4 regions of the Sporacetigenium mesophilum DSM 16796 genome follow, and region 4 is predicted to be linked to each of the others. Evidence: riboswitches for the same ligand, from Rfam matches in the RefSeq annotation. Region 4 holds a riboswitch; each other region holds the start of a gene.
What was found. A riboswitch is a leader RNA that binds a small molecule or an ion and turns the genes downstream of it on or off. The one in region 4 is predicted to bind cyclic di-GMP.
Positions count from the first base shown of each region.

Region 1: another riboswitch for cyclic di-GMP. It lies ahead of BS62_RS07910 (CpsD/CapB family tyrosine-protein kinase); the one in region 4 lies ahead of BS62_RS06030 (flagellar basal body protein).
Region 2: another riboswitch for cyclic di-GMP. It lies ahead of BS62_RS07710 (YveK family protein); the one in region 4 lies ahead of BS62_RS06030 (flagellar basal body protein).
Region 3: another riboswitch for cyclic di-GMP. It lies ahead of BS62_RS14005 (IS1595 family transposase); the one in region 4 lies ahead of BS62_RS06030 (flagellar basal body protein).

Region 1 covers NZ_JCANUR010000007.1:111,888-117,933, forward strand. The annotation lists gene BS62_RS07895 (N-acetylmuramoyl-L-alanine amidase) at 1-1,665, shown strand, start outside; gene lgt (prolipoprotein diacylglyceryl transferase) at 1,745-2,503, shown strand; gene rsmH (16S rRNA (cytosine(1402)-N(4))-methyltransferase RsmH) at 2,515-3,450, shown strand; cyclic di-GMP riboswitch class I at 3,515-3,614, shown strand; gene BS62_RS07910 (CpsD/CapB family tyrosine-protein kinase) at 3,673-4,368, shown strand; gene BS62_RS07915 (hypothetical protein) at 4,426-6,046, opposite strand, start outside.
Region 2 covers NZ_JCANUR010000007.1:72,268-78,313, forward strand. The annotation lists gene BS62_RS07705 (phospho-sugar mutase) at 1-1,522, shown strand, start outside; cyclic di-GMP riboswitch class II at 1,720-1,803, shown strand; gene BS62_RS07710 (YveK family protein) at 1,929-2,618, shown strand; gene BS62_RS07715 (CpsD/CapB family tyrosine-protein kinase) at 2,623-3,327, shown strand; gene BS62_RS07720 (polysaccharide biosynthesis protein) at 3,350-5,260, shown strand; gene BS62_RS07725 (DegT/DnrJ/EryC1/StrS family aminotransferase) at 5,304-6,046, shown strand, end outside.
Region 3 covers NZ_JCANUR010000025.1:2,117-8,162, reverse strand. The annotation lists gene BS62_RS14030 (ABC transporter ATP-binding protein) at 1-677, shown strand, start outside; gene BS62_RS14025 (ABC transporter permease) at 670-1,437, shown strand; gene BS62_RS14020 (sensor histidine kinase) at 1,450-2,358, shown strand; gene BS62_RS14015 (FMN-binding protein) at 2,503-3,342, shown strand; gene BS62_RS14010 (NAD-dependent protein deacylase) at 3,448-4,155, shown strand; cyclic di-GMP riboswitch class I at 4,210-4,304, shown strand; gene BS62_RS14005 (IS1595 family transposase) at 4,484-5,530, shown strand; gene BS62_RS14000 (hypothetical protein) at 5,598-5,999, shown strand.
Region 4 covers NZ_JCANUR010000005.1:14,460-20,505, forward strand. The annotation lists gene BS62_RS06020 (methyltransferase domain-containing protein) at 1-2,620, shown strand, start outside; gene BS62_RS06025 (hypothetical protein) at 3,205-3,927, shown strand; cyclic di-GMP riboswitch class I at 4,129-4,213, shown strand; cyclic di-GMP riboswitch class I at 4,411-4,496, shown strand; gene BS62_RS06030 (flagellar basal body protein) at 4,592-4,909, shown strand; gene flgC (flagellar basal body rod protein FlgC) at 4,914-5,318, shown strand; gene fliE (flagellar hook-basal body complex protein FliE) at 5,328-5,621, shown strand; gene fliF (flagellar basal-body MS-ring/collar protein FliF) at 5,645-6,046, shown strand, end outside.

The DNA.
Region 1 (6,046 bases), on a different contig from region 4:
GCAAAAATAAAATACAACAATATAATAGGATATGTATCTAAAACATATTTAACTGAAATAAATAATGCTAGTCCTACTCAACCTACTAATCCTAGCACTGTTACAAAGATGATTGTAACTGCTAGTAGCTTAAACGTAAGATCAGGAGCTGGGACTACTTATAAAACTGTAGGAAGCGTAGTAAAAGGAAAAGAAGTAGAAGTAGTTGAAAAACTAAGTAACGGATGGTGTAAGATAAAATACGGAAGTGGATATGGATATGTAAGTGTAGATTATTTAAAGGTACAAACTACAGTACCAGCTCCAGTACCAACACCAAAGCCTCCGGTTCAAGAACCTACACCAGTACCACAACCTAGTACAGTTATAAAAATGAATGTAACTGCTAATAGCTTAAATGTAAGAGCAGGAGCTGGAACTAGTTATAAAGCTATAGGAAGTTTAGTTAAGGGGAAAGAAGTAGAGGTAGTTGAAAAACTAAGTAATGGATGGTGTAAGATAAAATATGGAAGTGGATATGGATATGTAAGTGTAGATTATTTAAAGGCACAAACTTCAGTACCAACACCACAACCTGAACCAAAGCCACCTGTTCAAGAGCCAGCTCCAACACCACAACCAGATACAGTTATAAAAATGAATGTAACTGCTAGTAGCTTAAATGTAAGATCAGGTCCTGGGGTTAGTAGTAGTATTGTAGGGAGTTTAGTTAAAGACAAAGAAGTAGAGGTAGTTGAAAAGTTAAGCAATGGATGGTGCAAGATAAAATACGGAAGTGGATATGGATATGTAAGTGTAGATTATTTAAAGGCACAAACTACAGCTCCTAGTCCTACTCCAGATTCTGGAAGCGTTGTAGATAGTGAAAAGGTTGAGGTAAAGTATGTTAATTCAACTACTTTAAATATAAGAGATAATCCTTCTGGAATAGTATTAGGGGTTTTTGTATATGGAGACAAGGTAGAAGTTATTGAAAAATTAAGTAATGGATGGTCTAAAATAAAATATAATAAAAGTTATGCTTATGTATATAGTACTTATTTATCTAATGAAGTTGGACAAAGACCACTTCCAGTACCTATAGCTACTCCAGTTATAGCTAATCCTGGAGAAAATGATAAACCTACTATAGCTGTTGATATAGGGCATAATGTTAAGTATAATACTGGAGCAGTATATGGTGTATATAAAGAAGATTATCTAACTAAGATAGTTGGTGAGAAGGTGATATACAAGCTAAGAAGTATGGGATATCATGTAATAGAAACTCTTCCTAAATCAGCAACTAGTAGTACAGATGCACTAAAGCAAAGAACTGACATTGCTAAATTAAATAAATCTGATATATTTGTATCTATACATTTTAATATAGGCAAGGGTAATGGTACTGAAGTATTTTATTCAAGTGAAGGCAATGCAAAAACTATTGGATCAAATATAGCAAGTAATATATCTGCCCTAGGATTTAAAAATAGAGGAGTTAAGTACGGAGAATATTTAACAAATCAACAAAATGGATTGTATGTATTAAATCAAACAAACACACCGGCTGTATTAGTAGAAGGATTCTTCTTAGATTCTTCTGATATGGATATATTTATTAATATGGGTCCATCTGGCTATGATAAAATAGCTGATGCCATAGTAAATGGTTTAATAAGATAGAAAATTGGACAATTATAATGTTATAATAAAAACTAGGCTATAATACTAAGGTCTAGTTTTTTATTTTGGAGGTGTCTTTATGGACAGAATAGCTTTTAGTATATTTGGTATAGACGTAATGTGGTATGGAATATTAATGGCAACAGGTATGATAGTAGCCACTATTATAGGTCTAAGAGAAGCAAAGAGACTAAATATAAGTGAAGACGATATACTTAATATAGTTCTCGTTGGTATACCAGCAGGGATAATAGGTGCAAGATTGTATTATGTTATTTTTGAATGGGATTATTATGGAGCAAATCCATCTCAAATACTTAATTTTAGAGGTGGAGGAATGGCAATACACGGAGCCTTAATAGGTGGATTTTTAGCTGGATACATATATTGTAGAATAAAAAAGTTAAATTTCTTAAAAATGGCAGATACATTAGTTTTAGGTATACCTTTAGCACAAGCTATAGGTAGATGGGGAAACTTTTTAAATAAAGAAGCTCATGGTGGTCCTACAAATTTACCTTGGGGCATAATTGTAGATGGTCAAAAAGTTCATCCAACATTTTTATATGAATCTATATGGAATGTAGGAGTATTTACATTTTTAATGTTATTTAGAAAAAACAAAAAATATGAAGGTGAAGTTACTGTATTATATATAATAGCTTATTCAATAGGTAGATTCTTTGTAGAAGGACTTAGAACTGACAGTTTAATGTTAGGTCCGCTTAGAATGGCACAGGTTATAAGCTTAGTTGGAATAATAGCTGCATTAATAATTCATGTATATTTTACTAAGAAATCTAAAAACATAATAGATAAAGACATAAATGAAAAATAAGGAGAGTTAATATGGAATTTCATCACGTATCGGTACTTTTAAATGAATGTATAGATAATTTAAATATAAAGCCAGACGGTGTATATGTGGATTGTACTTTAGGTGGTGCAGGTCACTCAAAGGAAATAGTAAAAAAACTTGGACCTAATGGACTTTTGGTATGCTTTGATCAAGATATTAATGCTATAAATACTGCAAAAGAAAGACTTGGTGAGTACTCTGATAGAGTAAAACTTGTCCATAGAAACTTTGTTCATCTAAAAGAAGAATTAGAAAAGTTAGGTATTAACAAAATAGATGGTGTTTTGGCAGATTTGGGAGTTTCATCTCATCAACTTGATGAAGCTGAAAGAGGATTTTCATATATGCAAGATGCTCCTCTTGATATGAGAATGGATATAAGAAGTTCATTATCTGCATATGAAGTTGTAAATGAGTATGATGAAAGAGACCTTGCTAGAATAATAAGAGATTACGGTGAAGATAACTGGGCTAAGCGTATAGCTCAATTTATTGTACAAGAAAGAAATGAAAAACCTATAGAAACTACTGGTGAACTTGTTGAGGTAATAAAAAAGGCTATACCTAAAAAAGCTAGAATAGATGGGCCTCATCCAGCTAAGAGAACTTTTCAAGCTATAAGGATAGAAGTAAATAACGAGCTTGGAATAATAAACAAGATGATAGAGGATGCAACTTCTATAATGAATCCTGGTGGGAGAATATGTATAATAACTTTCCATTCGCTGGAAGACAGAATAGTTAAAAATGCATATAAGGATTTAGCTATTGATTGTATATGCCCATCAGAACTTCCTATATGTCAATGTGATAAAGAATCTCTTTTAAAAGTTATAAGTAGAAAACCTATACTTCCATCGGATGAAGAAATAGAAGTAAATCCAAGATCAAGAAGTGCAAAGTTAAGGGTAGCAGAGAGAATATAGGGAAATTAGTCGATTTTTGTTTACAATAAGTTAGAAAAGCGATAAAATTTAAATTAGAATTAAAATTCGATAAAGGCAAATCTAGGGAAACTTAGAGACGCAAAGCTATAGGAGCTAATGTTATACTTATATAATAAGTGTAACTATGCTAGCCAGTTGCCGAAGAAAGTGCGGCTAATGAGTTTTGATTCGCAAGTACATTAAAGATACAGGAGGTAACTTGTGAAAAACATTATATCCCATTCAGATCCTAAGTCGCCTATATCAGAAGCTTATAGAAGTATAAGAACTAGTATAGAGTTTAGTAATATAGATAAAAATGTAAAAACTATAGTTGTAACTAGTTCAATGCAAGGTGAAGGAAAAAGTACTACAGCATGTAATTTAGCAGTATCTTTTGCAAACTTAGGAAAGAAAATTTTATTAATAGACTGTGATTTAAGAAGACCAAGTATTCATAAACAATTTGGAATTACTAATATATACGGTTTGACTGATGTTATTTTAAGCTATAAAACCTTTGATCAATGTATTCAAAGAACTGATATAGAAAATTTGGATATAGTTGCATCTGGTCAAATACCACCTAATCCATCTGAAATGCTAAGCTCTAATAAAATGAGAAATTTAGTTAATAGTTTCAAGGATAATTATGATTATATTATATTAGATACTCCACCAGTTGGAATAGTAACTGATGCAGCTGTGTTATCTAGTTATTGCGATGGAGTAATAATGGTATGTGCTTCTGGAGAAGTTGATATAGAAATGGCTAAAATAGCTAAAGAACGTTTAGATAAAGTTAATGCTAAAATACTTGGAGCTGTTCTTAATAAAATGGTAATAGATAAGAAGAGTTATGCAAACTACTATTATTACGGTGAAGATATATCAAAGAAAAAACGTAGAAGAAAATAATAAAAACTCCTTAAATCATATTGAATATGAATTAAGGAGTTTCTTTATGTTGCTATATTATTTTTTTCTTACAAACCATGCAAATGCTCCTATAAGGGCTGCAGATACTGTAGATACAGCAGCTATAGCTTTTGTTTTGTAGTTAGAAGCAGTTTCAACACTTTTTTCTTCATTTTTGAAAGCAACAGCATCTACCGCTGTGTCTATAGTGAAGGTTCTTGTTTCTTCGCTTTTATTTCCATCTTCGTCCTCTGCTATAATAGTAAGTGTATAAGAGCCTGGTTCAACTATAGTATCACCAACTTTATACTCTTTACCATTAACAAGGATTGTATACTTTACAGCATCTATAAATTTAATATCTAAAGTTACAGGGCTATTATATTTTTTATTGTTTTCTATGGTTAAAACTTCTATTTCAGGTTTTGATAAATTAACTTTAAATCTAAATTGTTCTTCAGATATATTACCGGCTTTATCAGTAGCTTTTACATAAAGGATATAGGCTCCATCTTTATCTATTATTTCACCTGAGTAGTCTAAGTTATTTAGAAGTATAGTTAAAAGGGCTTCAGGATCATCCCACTTTATAAGTGGTTTTATTTTACCTTCAGTATATGTTTGATTATTTTTTATACCAGTAATTGTTATTACAGGTTTTGTTTTATCTACTACAAATGATATAATTATTTCTTGAATATTACCAGCGTCATCTTCAGCTTTTACTACTAAGTTGTATTTACCTTCTTTTTCTATAACAGTATCTGTAGTATAAGGTTTGCCATTAAGAGTCATAGTTAGCTTAGCAGTATCATCATCTATACTTATACTTGGTTTAATTTCTTTGTTAGAGTAGTGGCCATCTTTTATACCTTCTATAGTTATTTTAGGAATTCCTGTATCTACAATTACATCAAAATCAAAAGTAGAGTCATTTCCAGCCTTATCAATAGCTGTAATTACTACTGAATAACTATCATCTGAATTAAATGTATAACTATCTCTAGATGTAGAAGAGGAGCCGTTAGAAGGTTTTATTATTGTCTGTATATTTAAATCTTTTAATTCACTTAATTTATCTTCAATCTCTGCTGTAATTGTTTTACTATCTTTAGAATTTAAATATATTTTGCTTCCTTTAGAAATAGTTTTGTTTCCTGCTTTTACAGATTTAATATCTGGAGCACTTCTATCAATAGCAAAGTTAAGATTACTTGTAAATTTAGTTCTATCAGATATATTAGATATAATATAAGATTTATTAGATATATCTTTTCTTGTAGCCTTATCTCCAACAGATATAGATAAGTCATATATATTCTCAATATATATAGGCTCTTTAAAAGTTACCTCCATACCATAACCAGAAACAAGTGGTTTAGTATCATATTCAATAGATTTTCCATTCAAAACAAATGATAAGTCCTCTGGTGTTGTTGTAACATCTTTTATTGTTATAACAGGGGTTACTTTATCAACCTTTTTATGACCAACATTTAAAGCACCACTATTAAAATCATTTTTATGTTTTTTATTAACATCATTATTACTATTAGTATCAACACCTAAGCTACTTACTTTTATGTCTACTACTGGTTTAGATGTATCTATAGTAATATAATTTGTAACAGGCTCTGCTGTATTTCCAGCCGTATCAACTGCTGTAACTTCTATTTTA
Region 2 (6,046 bases), on a different contig from region 4:
CATATATACAGTTAGAAGAGCAACATATGGTTTGGCAAACTTTATAATTAATAAAACTGGAGATGAAGGTAAGAAAAAAGGTGTAGTTATTGCATATGACAGTAGACATATGTCTAAAGAGTTTTGTTTAGAAACAGCTAAGACTTTAGCAGCATGTGGCATTAAATCATATATATTTGATGACTTAAGACCGACTCCAGAGTTATCATTTGCAGTGAGACATCTAAATGCTATAGCAGGAGTAGTTATAACTGCAAGTCACAACCCATCAGAATACAATGGTTATAAGGTATATTGGACTGATGGAGGACAAGTATGCCCAGATATTGCTAATGAAATAATAAAAGAGGTAAATAAAATAGATGACTATAGTACAATACCTACTATTGATGAACAAGATGCAATAGATAGTGGAATGATAGAAATTTTAGGTGAAGAAGTAGATAGAGCATTTATTGATGCTGTTAAGAGTCAATCTTTAAGAAAAGACATAATAGAAAAAGTAGGCAAAGAATTTAAGATAGTATTTACTCCTCTTCATGGAACTGGAAATAAGTCAATAAGAAGAGCTTTAAAAGAAGTAGGATTTGAAAACATAATAGTTGTTAAAGAACAAGAAAATCCAGATCCAAACTTTTCAACTGTAAAATCTCCTAACCCAGAAGAAAGAGATGCTTTTAATATAGCTATAGAATTAGCTAAATGTGAAAATGCAGATATTATAATAGGTACAGACCCAGACTGTGATAGAGTAGGGGTTGTAGTTAAAAACAAAGAAAATGAGTATATAGTTTTAAATGGAAATCAAGTAGGTTCACTACTTGTCAATTATGTTATAGAAAATTTAGTCAAAGAAAATAAGCTGCCAAATAATCCAACTATAGTAAAAACTATAGTTACATCAGAGTTAGGTTCAGTTATAGCTAAATCATATAACGTTGATTGTCTAGATACTTTAACAGGATTTAAGTTTATAGGTGAAAAAATACATGAATTTGAACAAACTAATGAAAAATCATTTGTTATGGGATATGAAGAAAGTTATGGTTATTTAGTTGGAACCCATGCTAGAGATAAAGATGGAGTTGTGTCAGCGCTGCTTATAGCGGAGATGGCAGCATATTATTATTCTAAAGGTATGAGTTTATATGAAGGTTTAATAGAGGTTTCTGAAAAATACGGATATTATAAAGAAGATCTTAAGTCAATTACCCTTAAGGGAATTGAAGGAATGGAAAAGATAAAGACTATAATGAATTACTTTAGAAATAGCAAAATAAATTCTATTAATAATATAAATGTGAAAGAAATAAATGATTATGCTAAAGGAATAGAAGAACTACCAAAGTCGGATGTTTTGAAATATATATTAGAAGATAATTCATGGATAGCTATAAGACCATCTGGAACAGAACCTAAAATAAAGTTTTATTTTGGAACTAACGGAAATACTCAAGAAGAAGTTGATAATAAATTAGAATATATAATAAAAGATATTATGAGTATAGTTGAATCTATATAATAATTAAGAAGTACTATTTAAATAGTGCTTCTTTTTTTGTAATAATCAGTTAATTCTAAATAAGCCATATTGTAAATTCGTGTCGAAATACCGAGACATCAAATTGTTGAAAACTGTACGTTACTAAGTTATACTTTTAAAGGGGAAAAGGTCATATTACTTAAAAAAATGTCTAATTTTATATAAATAACTTAAATAGTTAGAAATGGAACGAAGAAACATATTCTGTATCTGGGCACCTGGAGTATGTGGAGTTAGTGGTGCACCCACCCATTCAAATTATACTAGTAGCACTGGTTTAATATGGATAGGTGGGTTTTTTTGCATTATAAAGTCGAAGCCTATATAATAATAGATAGGAAGAAAATAATATGCAAATTAATAAATTCAAATAGGAGGAAAGAACATGGAAGAAACAATAGACTTAAGAGAGTACGTAGACATTATCAAAAAAAGGTTTTGGATAATAGCACTTATAACTGTTATAGCATCATTAGTTAGCGGAATTGTAAGTTTTTATGTATTAGAGCCAGTATATGAAGCAGGAACAACATTAATGGTTAACAAATCTAAGACTACAGAAGACAAAGAAATTACAAGTGATGATATAATGGTAAATCAAAAGCTAGCATTAACTTATGGAGAAATAGCAAGATCAAGAAAGGTATTAGATAGAGTTATAAATGATTTAAATCTGAACGTTACATATGAGCAATTATCAAGTGCTGTTACAATTTCTTCTGTCAAAGACACTGAGATTATAAACATTAAGGTTCAAAATACAAATCCACAATTATCATACAAAATAGCAAACAAAATACCTGAAATATTCACAAAAGAAGTTAGAAGAATAACTAAGGCAGACAGTGTTGAAGTTTTGGACTATGCTGTAGTACCACAAAATCCAATTAAGCCAAACAAAATGATGAATGTTGCTATAGCAGCTGTTTTAGGTATGATGATAGGTTTATTCTTAACATTCTTACTAGAATACCTAAACAACAAAATTAAAACTCCTAACGATATAGAAAGACACTTAGGGTTACCAGTACTTGGAATAGTTCCTAATACTGAAAGTAAAAAGAATAGGAGGTAGCAAGTTGAATAATATTACATCTTATGTTGACCAAAAGTCACATATATCAGAAGCATATAAAAATATAAGGACTAATATAGCATTTTCTAATGTAGATAAGGATATCAAAACTATACTTGTTACTAGTGCTCAGCCAAGTGAGGGGAAAACGACTACAATATCAAATCTGGCTGTATCATTTGCAGCACTTGACAAAAAGGTTATAGTAATAGATTGCGATTTAAGAAGACCTTCTTTACACAAGCAATTTAATATAAGTAATTTACATGGTTTAACTGATGCTCTTATAGGTTCAAAACCATATTTTCAGTGTATACAAAAAACTGAAATAGAAAACTTAGATATATTAACAGCAGGCACTATTCCACCAAATCCATCGGAAATACTAAGTTCTAATAATATGAAAACATTAGTAACGGGATTGTCAGAATACTACGATTATGTTTTTATAGACTCACCGCCAATTGGGTCTGTTACAGATGCAGCTATAATATCTTCATATTCTGATGGAGTTATATTGGTGTGTGCATCTAATGAAGTAGATTCAGAACTAGCTAAAATAGCTAAGGAAAAATTAGATAGTGTAAATGCAAAGATGTTAGGAGTAGTTCTTAATAAACTTGATTTAGATGCAAGTAAATACTATGGATATTATTACTACAGCTATGGTGAAAAAGACAAAAAAACAAATAAAAGAAATAAAAGATAGGTAGTAAAGTAGGGGGGATATTATGGGAGCGGTAAAATCTTTGGAGTATGAAGAAGACAATCATACTATTGGTAATTTTTTTGACAAGTACAGAGTAAGACAATTTGTTTTAGTATTATTAGATATTATTTCAATTAACTTAGTAGCAATATTGTCTCTAGAACTTACTTTTAATATGGCTCCACCTATGGAGTATGTTGCACTACTGAAAAAAACATTACTTATTTATACATCAGTATCGATATGGGTACTTTATTCATTTAGATGTTACAAAAGCTTATGGAGATATGCAAGTGTAGAAGAGTTAAATTCTATATTTATAGCTACAATAGTTTGCGCAATCATAATATATCCTTTATCTATAGTTTTAAATTTTAACCTTCCTATAAGCTTTTATTTTGTAAATACATTTGGATTAATTTGTGCAACTGGAGGAATTAGATTAAGTTATAGAACAATAAGAAGATTAAAGACAAAACATACCTTATCAAAAACAGCATCTAGAATTTTGGTTATTGGTGGTGGAAATGCTGGTGCTATGGTAGTGAAAGAGTTATTTACTAACCCACAGTTAAATAAGTTACCAGTAGGTATAATAGATGACGACTTAAGCAAGGTCGGAAGAAGTATACACAATGTATCTATATTAGGAAGTAGTAACGATATAAAAGATATAGTTAAACAAAAGAATATCGATGAGATAATATTTGCAATATCATCAGCATCTCAAAAAGAAAAAAGAAGAATCATAGATATATGTAAAGAGTCTAAATGTAAATTAAAAACTCTTCCAGGAGTATATGAAATTATAGACGGTCAAGTAGATATTAAGAAAATAAGAGATGTAGATATTGAAGATTTACTAGGAAGAGACCCTATAAAGGTAAACTTAGAAGAAATATGTGGATACTTAAGTGACAATGTAGTTCTTGTAACTGGCGGTGGAGGATCTATAGGTTCTGAATTATGTAGACAAATAGCTAAGTTTAAACCAAAGGAACTCATAATTTTAGATATATACGAAAACAACGCTTACGAAATACAACAACAGCTTATAAGAAAGTATGGAAATGAGCTTAACTTAAAGACAATTATAGCTTCTGTGAGAGACGAAAAGCGTATGGATGAAATATTTAACACATATAAACCTAATGTAGTATTTCATGCAGCAGCACACAAACACGTTCCACTTATGGAAAAAAGCCCAAGCGAAGCAATTAAGAACAATATATTTGGTACATTAAATGTGGCAAAATTAGCAGACAAATACAATGTAAAAAGATTTGTTCTTATATCTACAGATAAAGCTGTTAACCCAACTAATATAATGGGAGCAACTAAAAGAGTTGCTGAGATGATAATACAAACTATGAACAAAGAGAGCAAAACAGAATTTGTGGCTGTTAGGTTTGGAAATGTCTTAGGAAGTAATGGAAGCGTTATCCCACTATTTAAGAAGCAAATAGAAGAAGGCGGGCCAATAACAGTAACACATCCAGATATTATAAGATACTTTATGACTATACCAGAGGCAGTTCAACTTGTAATACAAGCCGGAGCAATGGCCAAAGGTGGAGAAATATTTGTTCTAGACATGGGAGAACCTGTAAAAATAACAGAATTAGCAAAAGATCTTATAAAATTATCAGGATTTGAACCTGATGAAGATATTAAAATTCAATTCAGTGGACTTAGACCAGGAGAAAAGTTATACGAAGAACTTCTAATGGCTGAGGAAGGTCTGACAGATACAGCACACAAAAAGATTTTTATAGGTAAGCCTATAGACATAGATAAGAAGAAGATAAAAGAAAACCTAGAACTTTTACAGAGTATTGTTAAAAATGAAGAAGTAGAGCTTATTGAACATGTTATTAAGATGTTAGTACCTACTTATATGAAACAAGATAAATCAAAAGAATTTGCAAGCTAAATACTCAGAAAATATAAAATATCTGAAAAAGGATGGATGAAATATGGGGGAAAAAATTTACCTTTCATCACCACATATGAGCGATGAAGGATATGAAATGGAATATATAAAAGAAGCATTTGATACTAACTGGATTGCCCCTCTTGGAGCAAATGTAAATGGATTTGAAAAAGAACTTGCTAATAATGTTGGAAGTAAGGCCGCTGCAGCACTTTCTTCCGGAACTGCTGCTATTCATATGGCTTTAAAAGCAGCTGGAGTAGGAGAAGGCGATATTGTATTTTGCCCAACACTTACATTTTCAGCCACAGCAAATCCAATTATTTATCAAAATGCAATACCAGTTTTCATAGACAGTGATTACAAAACATGGAATATGTGTCCTAAAGCTCTAGAAGAAGCTATTGAGAAGTATCCAAATGTTAAGGCTGTAATTATAGTTCATCTTTATGGTTTATCTGCAGATATGGATAAAATAGTTAGTATTTGTAAGAAACATAATGTCCCATTAATCGAAGATGCGGCTGAGTCTTTAGGTACTTATTATAAAGGAAAACATACTGGAACTTTCGGAAAGTACGGTATTTTTTCATTTAATGGAAATAAGATAATCACTACTTCAGGTGGTGGAATGTTAGTTTCTGATAATGAAGAGAGAATAGCAAAGGTAAGATTCTGGGCAACACAATCTAGAGATCAAGCAAGACACTATCAACATAGTGAATTAGGATTTAATTATCGTATGAGTAATATTGTTGCTGGAATTGGTAGAGGACAACTTAAAGT
Region 3 (6,046 bases), on a different contig from region 4:
TTGTTGAAAATCCAGCATTGTTTCCTAATATGTCAGCTTATGAGAATTTAGAGGTACACAGACTACAAAAGGGTATTCCAGATAAAAGATGTATCAATAAAGTACTAGAACTTGTTGGGCTAAAGGATACTGGAAGTAAAAATGCCATGAACTTTTCACTAGGTATGAAGCAAAGACTTGGTATTGCAATTGCACTATTAAGCGATCCTGAGTTTTTAATTTTAGACGAACCTATAAATGGATTAGATCCTATGGGAATTGTTGAGCTTAGAGAACTTATAAAGAAGCTTAATAAAGAAAATGGGATGACAGTTTTAGTATCAAGCCATATATTAAGTGAACTTCATCATATTGCTACAAGTTATGGTATTATCCACAAGGGAAAATTAATAGAACAAATTACAGCAAATGAGCTAAATGAAAAATGCAGACAATATATTAAAATAAAAGTAGACAATCCAAGTAAAGGTGCTACTGTTATTGAATCTGCACTTAATACTTCAAATTTTGAAGTTATGCCAGATGGAACAATAAAGCTATATAGTAATCTTAATGATATACGTAGAGTATCATCATCACTTACCAAAGAAGGTCTTATTATTGAACACTTTTCACAAACAGGTGAAAACCTAGAAAGTTATTTTACAAAACTTGTGGGAGGTGAATATAATGATTAATTTAATTAAAGCTGAACTATTTAAGTTAAAAAGAAATCACACATTTTGGGTTTTAATAGGAGTAGTAACTACACTTTATGCACTTATTAATTATTTAGTTATAATAGATTGGTGGAATATGAGCACAGGTTTTAATGACATAGGATTAAAAGAATTTAATGCTTTAGAAACGATGAAAACTCCTATAGTTTTTAACTTGAGTATTAGTACTCTTGCTGGATTTTTTATTAACTCTGATTATACTAATGGCACTATAAAAAACCAGGTATTAAGTGGAAACAAAAGAAGTCATATATATTTATCAAAGCTAATTGTTTTTTCACTAGGTGTGATTGTCATCTCAGTTATATTGCCGGTGATTACTGCTATACTTGAAACAATTTTACTTGGACATACTGTGATTTATAATTCTTCAACAGTTATGTATTTAATAAAATCATTTAGTTTATATACTATTATAATAATAGCATACTCAGCAATTATAATGTTTATATCTTCTTTAACTAGGGAAAGTGGAAAGACTATTATTATTACTACTGTTATGACAATTATATTATTTGTAATTGAGAAGCTATTTGCACCTATGAATGAAATAACTAGAGTTACTTATGAAAATTCTATATTCTATCAAATTTATCAAGCTTTTAATCCTGTTCTTACAACCAATGAAATTATAAAAAATATATTTGTTTCTATAATAACCACATGTATCATAACTTACTTTGGAATTAGGATTTTTAAAAGAAAAGAAATAAAATAAATATGAAAGTAGGTGAGAAAAATAATTTATATAACACTTATATGTTTTTTATTGGCTATGATTTTTCTCATTAAATTTTTATTTACACAAAAAGAATTAAAAAATATTACTAACCAACTAAAAGATTATAACAATAAAAAAACTAATAAAAAAATCGATGTAACACTTATAAATAAAGATATTGGAGAGCTTGCAAGTGAAGTTAATAATTTAATAGATTTACATGCTAAATCAATAATTGAAAAGCAATCTGTTGAAAATGAACTAAAGCAGGCTGTAGCTAATATGTCTCATGACTTGAGAACTCCACTTACGTCAATTTTAGGATATATTCAGTTAATGGAAGATAAAGATATAACTGAAGAAGATAAAAATGAATATCTAAAAATTGCTAAGAATAGGACAAAGAGGTTACAGACATTACTAAATGACTTTTTTGAGCTTTCTGTTATTGAGTCAGTAGATCATGATTTAAAACTTGAAAGCTTAAAAATGAATGTTCTTGTTGAGGAAATATTAATAAACTTATACGATAGATTCAATGAAAAACAAATAGTACCATCTATTGAAATACCAAAAGAAAATATAAATATTATTGCTAATGAATCAGCATTAAAAAGAGTTATAGAAAATTTAGTTACTAATGCAATAAAATATTCTGATGGAAATATATCTATAAAACTTGAAAAGTTAGATTCTGTTGTTGTTTTAACGATAAGTAATGATGCAAAATACTTAACAAAAAGAGATGTAGACCTTTTCTTTGATAGATTTTATACAGCAGATCAAACCCGTTTAGGTAATGGTACCGGGCTAGGATTATCTATTGCAAAAAGCTTAATGAACAAGATGAATGGCAAACTTTGTGCAAATTTAAAGGATAACAGATTGTATATGAAATGTGAGTGGAATAATAGATAAAATCTTTCATAATCATGTACTTAGATTAATATACTTATAGTGTCAACAAATCGTTATTTTTATAACATTTTTGTTAACATATTACATACTTACTCCATATAATGTAAGGGTAATGATAGTATTATAATTTTAAGGGGGATAAATATGAAAAAGAGAATTTTAGGCCTAGGGTTAACAAGTTTAATGACTGTAACACTACTTAGCGGATGTACACCACCTAAAGAAGATACAGCTGCACCATCAACTGGATTAAAAGATGGTTCTTATCATGCAGAATATGATAGAAAAGATGTTAGAAACTGGACTGCATTTGTTGATATTACTGTTAAAGATGGCAAAATAACAGAAGCATACTACGACTACACAAATGAGAAAAAAGAGATGAGAACGGAAGTTCAAGGATATATAGACGGATTTAAAGCAGCTAATGGATATACACCAAGAGAAGGGTTTGATAAATTAGGAGCTAACTTAGTTGAGGTTCAAGATGCAGCAAAAGTTGACGTTGTAACTGGTGCTACTCATTCATCTAGAAACTTTAATGAACTTGCAGCAGCTGCAATAGAAAAGGCAAAAACTGGGGATACTACAGCGGCAATAGTACCTCTTTATGAAGATGGTACTTACAAAGTTGAAGCAGATAAATTTGACGATCATGGTTGGAAACCTTTTGTAGAACTTGAAATAAAAGATCATAAAATTGCAAATGTAAATTTTGATTATATAAATGAAGCTGGTAAGTTAAAGTCTGAAGATGCAGAGTACAAAGCTAATATGGAACCAGTTGCAAAAACTTATCCAGAAAAATATATGCCTGAATTAGAAAAAGCATTAGTTGATAAGCAACTTATAGGTGATGTTGCAGCTGTATCTGGTGCTACACATTCTTCTGATAACTTCAAAGCATTAGTAGAATATGCTTTAGATGATTTAGCAGAAGTAGGTAAAACTGGCACTGCTTCTATGAGCATGACTGAAGAATAAAAAATAGTATATAAAAGTTATATTGTAATAGGGCGATTAAATAATCGCCCTATTTTTTAATATAAGGATATAATATAGTAGAAATAGTAAAAAGGATGTGACTATATGGATAATAATTATATAGAAATAGTAAAAATCTTAAAAGAATCAAAAAATACAGTGGTGTTAACAGGAGCAGGTATTAGTACAATGTCTGGAATTCCTGATTTTAGATCATCAAATGGAATATACTCAACTACTCCAGAAGTAGCTTTATCCAAAGGATATTTTTTAAGAAATACTGAGAAGTTTTATAAGTTTTTTAAAGAATTTTTCGTATTTAATAAGTTTAAGCCTAATATTGCTCATGAAATTTTGGCAAAATGGGAAGAAGAAGGCTATATTTCAAGTATTATAACTCAAAATGTGGACAATCTACATCAATTAGCTGGCAGTAAAAATGTGTTAAATATACACGGGAATGTTGATACTGGAACTTGTTTAATTTGTGGTAATAGTTATTCTCAAAATGAATATTTAAAAAATTACAAATGTGAATGTGGTGGATTAATAAAGCCAGACATAGTTTTGTATGATGAGAATGTACCTTTATTCTCTGAAGCTATAAATAGGGTATCTAGTTGCGATTGTCTATTAGTATTAGGTACATCATTAGTTGTGTATCCTGTAGCAAGCCTTATAGAATACATTCCTAAACATAGTAAAATTATTATAATAAATTATACAGATACTCCTTACACTAACTCTAATAAAGTAATTTCTATAAAAGATGAGATAGGCAAAACTTTAACTGAAATAGACAGTAGATGGTGATACATATATTTACAAGATATTATATAAAATATATAATAATTATATAGGACTAAAATTCGATAAAGGCAAACTTTGGGAAACCTAGGGACGCAAAGCTAAAGGGGCTAATTTTACACTTGTAAGTGTAATTATGCCAGCCAGTTGCCGAAGAGAGCATAGATGTGTGTCTATTAAAGCTATTCTTTTTGAATAGCTTTTTTAATTACTTTAAAGCTTTATTAATTCTTTTAGGCTATGTTAGACAATTGTGTGATTAATTATATAAAAATAGGTTATAATATAGATATCTGCTATGTTTCAATAAATTTTTAGAAAGGATGATTATATTATGCCTACAAAAAGTATGAAAGCCCTAGTAAAAAGTCTAAACAAAAATGAACTTAGAGACCTAATTTCTATAGCACAGGAAATTTTAAGTAATTTATTCAATTCGGATGAAATTAAAGATAATATCAAAGAAAGTAGATTTTCTAAGGGATATGAATGTCCTAAGTGCCAATGCAAAGAAGTTAATAAAAATGGCAAATCTAGAGGTAGACAAAGATATATCTGTAAGAGATGTCGTACTACTTTTGATGAGATGACACTATCTCCATTTTCTAGCACTAATTTGAGTTTAGATAAATGGCTAAAATATTGTGAGTTAATGATATTAGGACTTTCTATAAGAAAATGTGCAGAAGAAGTAGGTGTAGGCGTTAAAACATCTTTTTTTATGAGACATAGAATACTAGATGTAATTAATTTATCACTAAAAAATGATATTGTTGAAGGAATAGTTGAAGTAGATGAAGTTTTTTTAAGAGAATCCTATAAAGGAAATCACTCAAAAAGTACTACTTTTATTATGCCTAGAGAGCCTAGACAAAGAGGTAAAGGAAAGTACGATAAGAAAAAGAGAGGTATATCAAAAGAACAAATTTGTATAGAATCAGCCATAGATAGAAAAGGAAATATCCTTATGGGTACTGTGTGTAAAGGTAGAATAACTAAAAATGAAATAGTTAACTTCTTTGATGGAAAAATAGGCAAAGATGTTACTTTTTGTACAGATTCACATAAATCATATCCTAAGATAGATAAAGAACTTAAGGTAAGCTTAAAACAAATTCCTAGAGGAAAACAAATGATAGATAGCGTATATCATTTACAACATATAAACGCCCTTCATAGTGGATTTAAGAGATGGATACAGGTATTTAATGGTGTGTCCAGTAAATATTTGAACAACTATTTGGCTTGGTTTAAGTTTTTACAAATAAGCAAAAAGAATAAGAAATCTGATAGAATCAGAGATATGTTAGTTAATGTAGCAACTAAAGAAACTTATATTACTAGATATACTATAAAGAACAGACTTATTGAACTAACTTAAAATATAGTATATAGTATAATCAAAGTTTACAGTTGTATAAAACTTTATATTAAATATAATGGAGGGAGTGCTTAAAATTAAGGAATCAGTAAAATTCATAAATTATATATATAGTGCTATTATGCTTGCAATTTCACTATTTCTTTTTTTTACATTTAAAGAAAGCAATAAATTTATATTTTACTTTGCAACTTTTTTATTGTTCGCTTCAGGAGTAGTAATTGAGTGGACGTATTCTTTTTCAGATGTAAAACCTTTAAAGCTAAGCATTATTTTAACTATTATAGCTTTATTTATTCCCGTATTAGCTTTATATATTTTAACATTATTAAAAGTAAATGAGTACAATGCACCAATAGCAATTCTCCTAAATATTGCTATTGTAAATTACTTAGTTAGAAATTTAGAGTCAATAAAGAAGATATTTAATAAATATTTTACAAAAAATGATGAGCATCCTAATAAATAAAATACGTATTCTTTATATAAAACGCAACTAAATACTGTAACATTCCA
Region 4 (6,046 bases):
GTACTTAAGAGAAAATATTGAAGAATCTATATTGTGTTATAAAAAAATATATAGATATACAAATGATTATGCAATAAAAAATGAGGTAAAGCTTATTCTGCAAGAACAGTTTGGTATAAAAGTGAATGAAGATATAGATGTTGAAAAAATTACATTTATAGTATTTTGTCCAGGATGGGGGGCTATACTGAAAAGATCACATCATATGGCTACAACTCTAAGTAAGTATGGTTATAATGTACATAGCATATCTACAGTGGATCATATAAATGATGGCATAAATGATATTATGGACTATAGACATAATTATAAGGGTGTAAATATACATACTATATTTAGAAATAGGAATTACAAAGAGGTAGAGAGAGAATTTGTATCGGTAACTCAAAGTATAATAGATAGTGTTGATCATAAAGTTGTATTTATAACTCAAAATCCTAATGATTATTTTATACTACAAAATATAACTGGAAACTTTGAGATAATATATGAGTGTGTAGATGATAATACTGATTTAGAGAATGCATTTTGGGCAAATAGTAGAACTATAGATTGGGAACAAGAAATAATGAACAGGGCATCTATTATAACTACAGTTAGTACATCATTATATATAAACAAAAGCCTTGTAGAAAAGAGAAAAAATGTATTCTTATTAAAAAATGCAGTTGATAAAAATATATTTGATAATAATTGTTCATGTCCAGAAGAATTTAATAATATACCGAAACCAATTATATTACATACAGGTATAATATATGATAGATTTGATGAAGAACTTTTATATAAGTTAGTTAGAAATAATAGAGATAAATCATTTGTAATGGTTGGAGATATAAGAAATAATGAGATGTTAAATGATAAAGAACCAAATCTATATATATTAGGTGCTAAGCCTCATGATGAATTGAAAAATTATATGAGGTTTAGTGATGTAGGTATAGTTCCTCTAAGAGATAACACTGATATGGCAATAAACTGTGATTCTATAAAAATATATGAATATTTAGCATCAGGGATACCGGTAGTAACCACAAAACTTCCTGATGTAAGTATATTTAATAAAGAATATATAAAAACTGCTAGTAATTACTATGAATTCGATAAATGTATAAATGATGTTTTAAGTATTAAATTAAATTATATTGATATGAATGAGTTTGTTGAAAGTAATACGTGGGATAAAAGAGTCCAATTTTTATTAGAATCATTAAGAGGAAATATAAATACAGAAGTCTATCATACTGAAACTATAAGATACATAAGAAATAAATTTCGGGACTCGATAAATAAAGATTATCATCCATCTATTGAGTCTTCTTATGCAATGACATATTTCTTAGAAGATATTAATAAGTGTTTAAAGCTAACAAAACAGGCATATAGCAATTTACAAATAAATCACACATATAGAAATTATGTACAATCTGTTTTGAAATCAGGAAATTTAAAGACAGCCGTCGATTTAATTATAAAGGATATAAATATATCAGAAGAACATAAAGCTGAGTTAATTTATTTTGATGGCAATGAAGATTTACAATTATTTATAGTTAAGTTATTACTAAGAGATTATAATTACTTAAAAAATAATCTTAACAATACATATAAAGCGGCTTTATATAATTTTGAGATTATGAATTATGATGAAAGTGGAGAACTATATATCGAGTTATGTGGAGATATAAGTAAACCCATGAATACGCCTATAGTAAACTTAAATATAAGTAAACTATTAGCAAGAACAGGTTCGTGGAAATCATCAGAGCAAAGTTATTTTAATCATTTAGACTTAGTAGATAAATATTTAAATAGAGAAAATAGATTGCAAAGACATAGATTCTTATTTGATATAGAAGTAAAAGAATGTTATCTATGTAATGGTAAAAAATACAATCTAGTAACAACAAGACCGGATGGTATTGACATAGTTAAATGCGAAAATTGTGGATTAACATTTACAAGTAAAAAACCATCTGAAAAAAACCTTATAGAAATATATAAATATGAAAATTATTATAATGGAGGGATTTGTGGTTATAGATTTGGATATGATAATTTAGATAAATCACTTATGTTTAAAAATAGGGCTAACTGGATTAACAATAGTGCATGCATAAATAAAAAAAATATTTTAGATATAGGTTGCAGCACAGGTGAATTTCTCGAAGAAATGAAAACAAATGGGTGGAATGTAAATGGAATTGAAATATCGGAATATGCTTATGACATGTGTATAAGTAAAGGTATTGCAATGTACAATAAGTCACTAATAGAATGCAAATTTAACACTGCAAATTTTGATTGTATAACTTTATGGTCTGTGCTAGAGCATTATACTAACCCTATTAGAGAACTCGAAGAAGTCTATAGAGTATTAAACAAAAATGGTAAATTATACATAGCAGTTCCTAATAACACTAGGGCAACATTAGCAGGAGAAAATTGTGCAGAATATAATCTATCTTATGAACATCTTATATACTTTGACTCAAACCCATTAATACAGATGTTAATGAAGGTAGGATTTAAAATAGAACAATGTTTCTATGGAGACTTAATACATTTATATGATATGAAACCTACAGGTACACATATATATGTTTGTGCTACTAAGTAATATGAATAATAGTTAAAGATAAAAATGTATAATTAATAAACAAAAGTGTCTGTATGAGTTTAAGGCGTTAACTAGTACTAAAGAAAGGATGATAATATAGGTTTATATAGATTGTGTAGATATGATCTTATTAAAAATAAAAATATATCGTGCTGCTATTTATTTCAAGATTTTAAAAGGCCAGGAATTTGAAGTAGAATATTCTTAAATTTTCTAAAAGTAAACATAAGATAAATAAGTACAAAAGAATAATTAGGAAAATTTAAATTTATTTAAAAAGATAAGATGTATGACTATATAAAAGAAGATAACCTCTAGTCAAGTGAGCGCCTTAATAAATGAATATGTAAATATAATAGGAGACGCTAAAAATTCATATTGTATGAAGGTTATAATTCTATATAAAAATGACTTAGAATTAGCATATGGAATATTAATATTTTGATTGAATATAACACTTTAGACTGAGATACAAACAGTTAGTTTGCGCTTAAGATAATATTAAATTTTAAAATAAAGCGAAAATAATTGGTTTTATTCTTTATTTTTATGAAGAACTAAAATATAGTTAAGAGATTATTTCTATGAGTATAAACAATAAATCCGACATAAAAATATATTCAACAGAATTACTACCGCCTAAAGGTAATAAGACAGAGGCTGAGCATAAAAAAATAGACTCTGATAAAGGCAAAAAAGAAGATAAAAATAGTGATATAAATATTAATGTATATAATAACATTAGAATACAAATTAGTACTATAGATTATCAGCAAAGAAATATTCAAGAAAAGATATCTTTAATTCAAGCAGAAGAATTAAAGATAAATCAGATAGAAAATTCTCTCAGAAAAGCTAAAGAGATTTATATGGAGTCAATAAAGAATAAAAGTAAAGAGGAATCTAAGTATAAAAATATTATCAAAGATTTTGTAAATCAAGCAAGTAATATAGAGCAATGGTTAGAAGGTAAAAACTATAAGTTAAATAAAGAAAATGAATATAACCAAACCAAGCAAGAATATGTGTATTTAAATAATGAATATAAAGGTATTGATGATATAAATAATGCTTTGAGAGAAATAGCTAATATAAAAACTAAATTAACTGAATCAAAAGATAAGTTAGTTTCATTGGCACAGATGATAGAAAATGTAAAAGTTAAAATAAAAAATGAAGAAAATTATATAGAAGATTATATAGAAGTAATTAAATATACGAAAGAAGCTGTTTTAATAAATCCATCTGAACATATGAAATTTCAAAACAATATTATTAATGATATGGTTCTTAAAATATTTAAATAATATAAAATAAAAAGTATGAGTACTAAAGGTTTTTTATTTAAGCTCATACTTATTTTAAATTCAGAATATAATTTAGTTAGATTTATTGTAGTAAATAAAATAACTTTATTGCAGAAAAAAAGAAAAATATGTAAAATTTCAAAAAACCCTATTAAAATTTGTAAAAATTACGTATAATGGACTTATAATATATTTACAGAAAAATTACATAGGCAAACCTAGAGAAATCTAGCGACGCAAAACTATAGGGACTAAGGTTGGAAAACTATGTTAGCCAGTTGCGAATGAGTTAAAAGTCATTGATATAACGCTACTCGTTCTGGGTAGCTTTTTTTGTAAAAAAATATAGAGAATTTTGTCAAAATTTAGCTTAATACATAGTAAAAAAGATAAAAATAGTATATAATTTAATATATTAGTAACTAAAATTGTTAGAAAATGTATATATTTGTAGAAAAATGTGAAAAAATTGTACAATAAGAAAAATTAAATAGGTAAATCTAGGGAAACCTAGGGACACAAAGCTAGAGGGACTAAGGTTATTATAACTATGTCAGCCAGTTGCATCCGAGCGAAATTTACATAACTTATGTATCTTTATTTAAGTGCGTTCGTATTTAACTATTCCCTTTGGAGTAGTTTTTTTATTTATAAGGAGGTAGGCATGAATACATACGATTTAATAAAAATAGGGTTAGGCGCTACAGATTTAAGAAGTAAAGCTATAGCACATAATATTGCAAATATAAATACACCAGGATACAAAAGAAGATATGTAAGTTTTGAAGAAACATTAAATAGCGCAACACCTGAAATAGAAGAAAAAGTAGATAAGTCAACTAGCATGAGAGTAGATGGGAATAACGTTGATTTAGAAGTAGAAAAGGTAAATCAAGCAGCTACAAGTCTTCAATATAATGCATTAGTAACTTTAGCAAATAGCAAGATATCAATGACAAAGAGTATTATATCTGGGAGGTAATTAAATGAGTGTTTTTAGTGGGATGAGAATAAGTACAAGCGGATTATCATCAGAAAGGCTTAGAATAGATACAATATCTTCAAATATAGCCAATATGAGTACTACAAGGGGAGCTAATGGAGAAGCATATAGACGTAAAGTTGCAATATTTGAAGAAAACTTTGATAAAAAGTTAGGAATGCTAGGGGTAAAGACTACAGCTATAGAAGAAGATAAATCACCTTTAAAGCAAGTTTATGATCCATCTCATCCTGATGCAAATGAAAAGGGTTATGTAGAATATCCAAACGTAGATATTTTAGTAGAAATGTCAGATTTAATGGCTGCATCAAGAGCTTATGAATCCAATGTAGATACATTAAATGCTCAAAAAAACATGATATCTAAGGCTTTAGAAATAGGAAGGTAGGGGTAGCAAATGCAGATAACTGAAATAGCACAAATTGGCAGTAAGGTAATAAATAGTGACAATAAGGTAGCAGAACAATCTAATTCAAATTTCTCAGATATATTTAAACATGCTATAGATAATGCTAATGGAGCTCAAGTAAGCTCAGATAATATGGTACAAAGCCTTATAAAAGGAGAAGACGTAGCAATGCATGACGTTATGTTATCAGTACAAGAATCGCAAATGTCTATGCAATTACTTCTTGAAGTAAGGAACAAGTTTGTTGAAGCATATCAAGAAATAAATAAGGTGCAAATATAGCCTTTTAAGCAAGGAGCAAATAAATGGAACAACAAAATATAATGGAAAAAGTGAAAAGGTTTTTTTCTAATAACGTTGAAAAATTCAAGTCTTTAACCAATGCTAAAAAAATAGCAATTGGAGTAGGTGTCCTAGCTGTTATACTTGCTACTATATTTACAGCAATGTATGTTAAAAAAAGTAAGTATGATGTTTTATTTTCAAACCTAGATCCTAAGGATGCTGCAAGTATATCACAGGAACTAGAATCTAGAAAAGTAGATACGAAAATAGAAGGAAATACAATATATGTTCCAAAACAAGAGGTAGATAAATTAAGGCTAGAACTTTCTCCAACTATAACTAATGGCTCAAAGGGTTTTGAATTAATGGATGAAGGTTCTTCTATAGGATTGACAGATGAAGAATTTGAAATCAAGAAACAA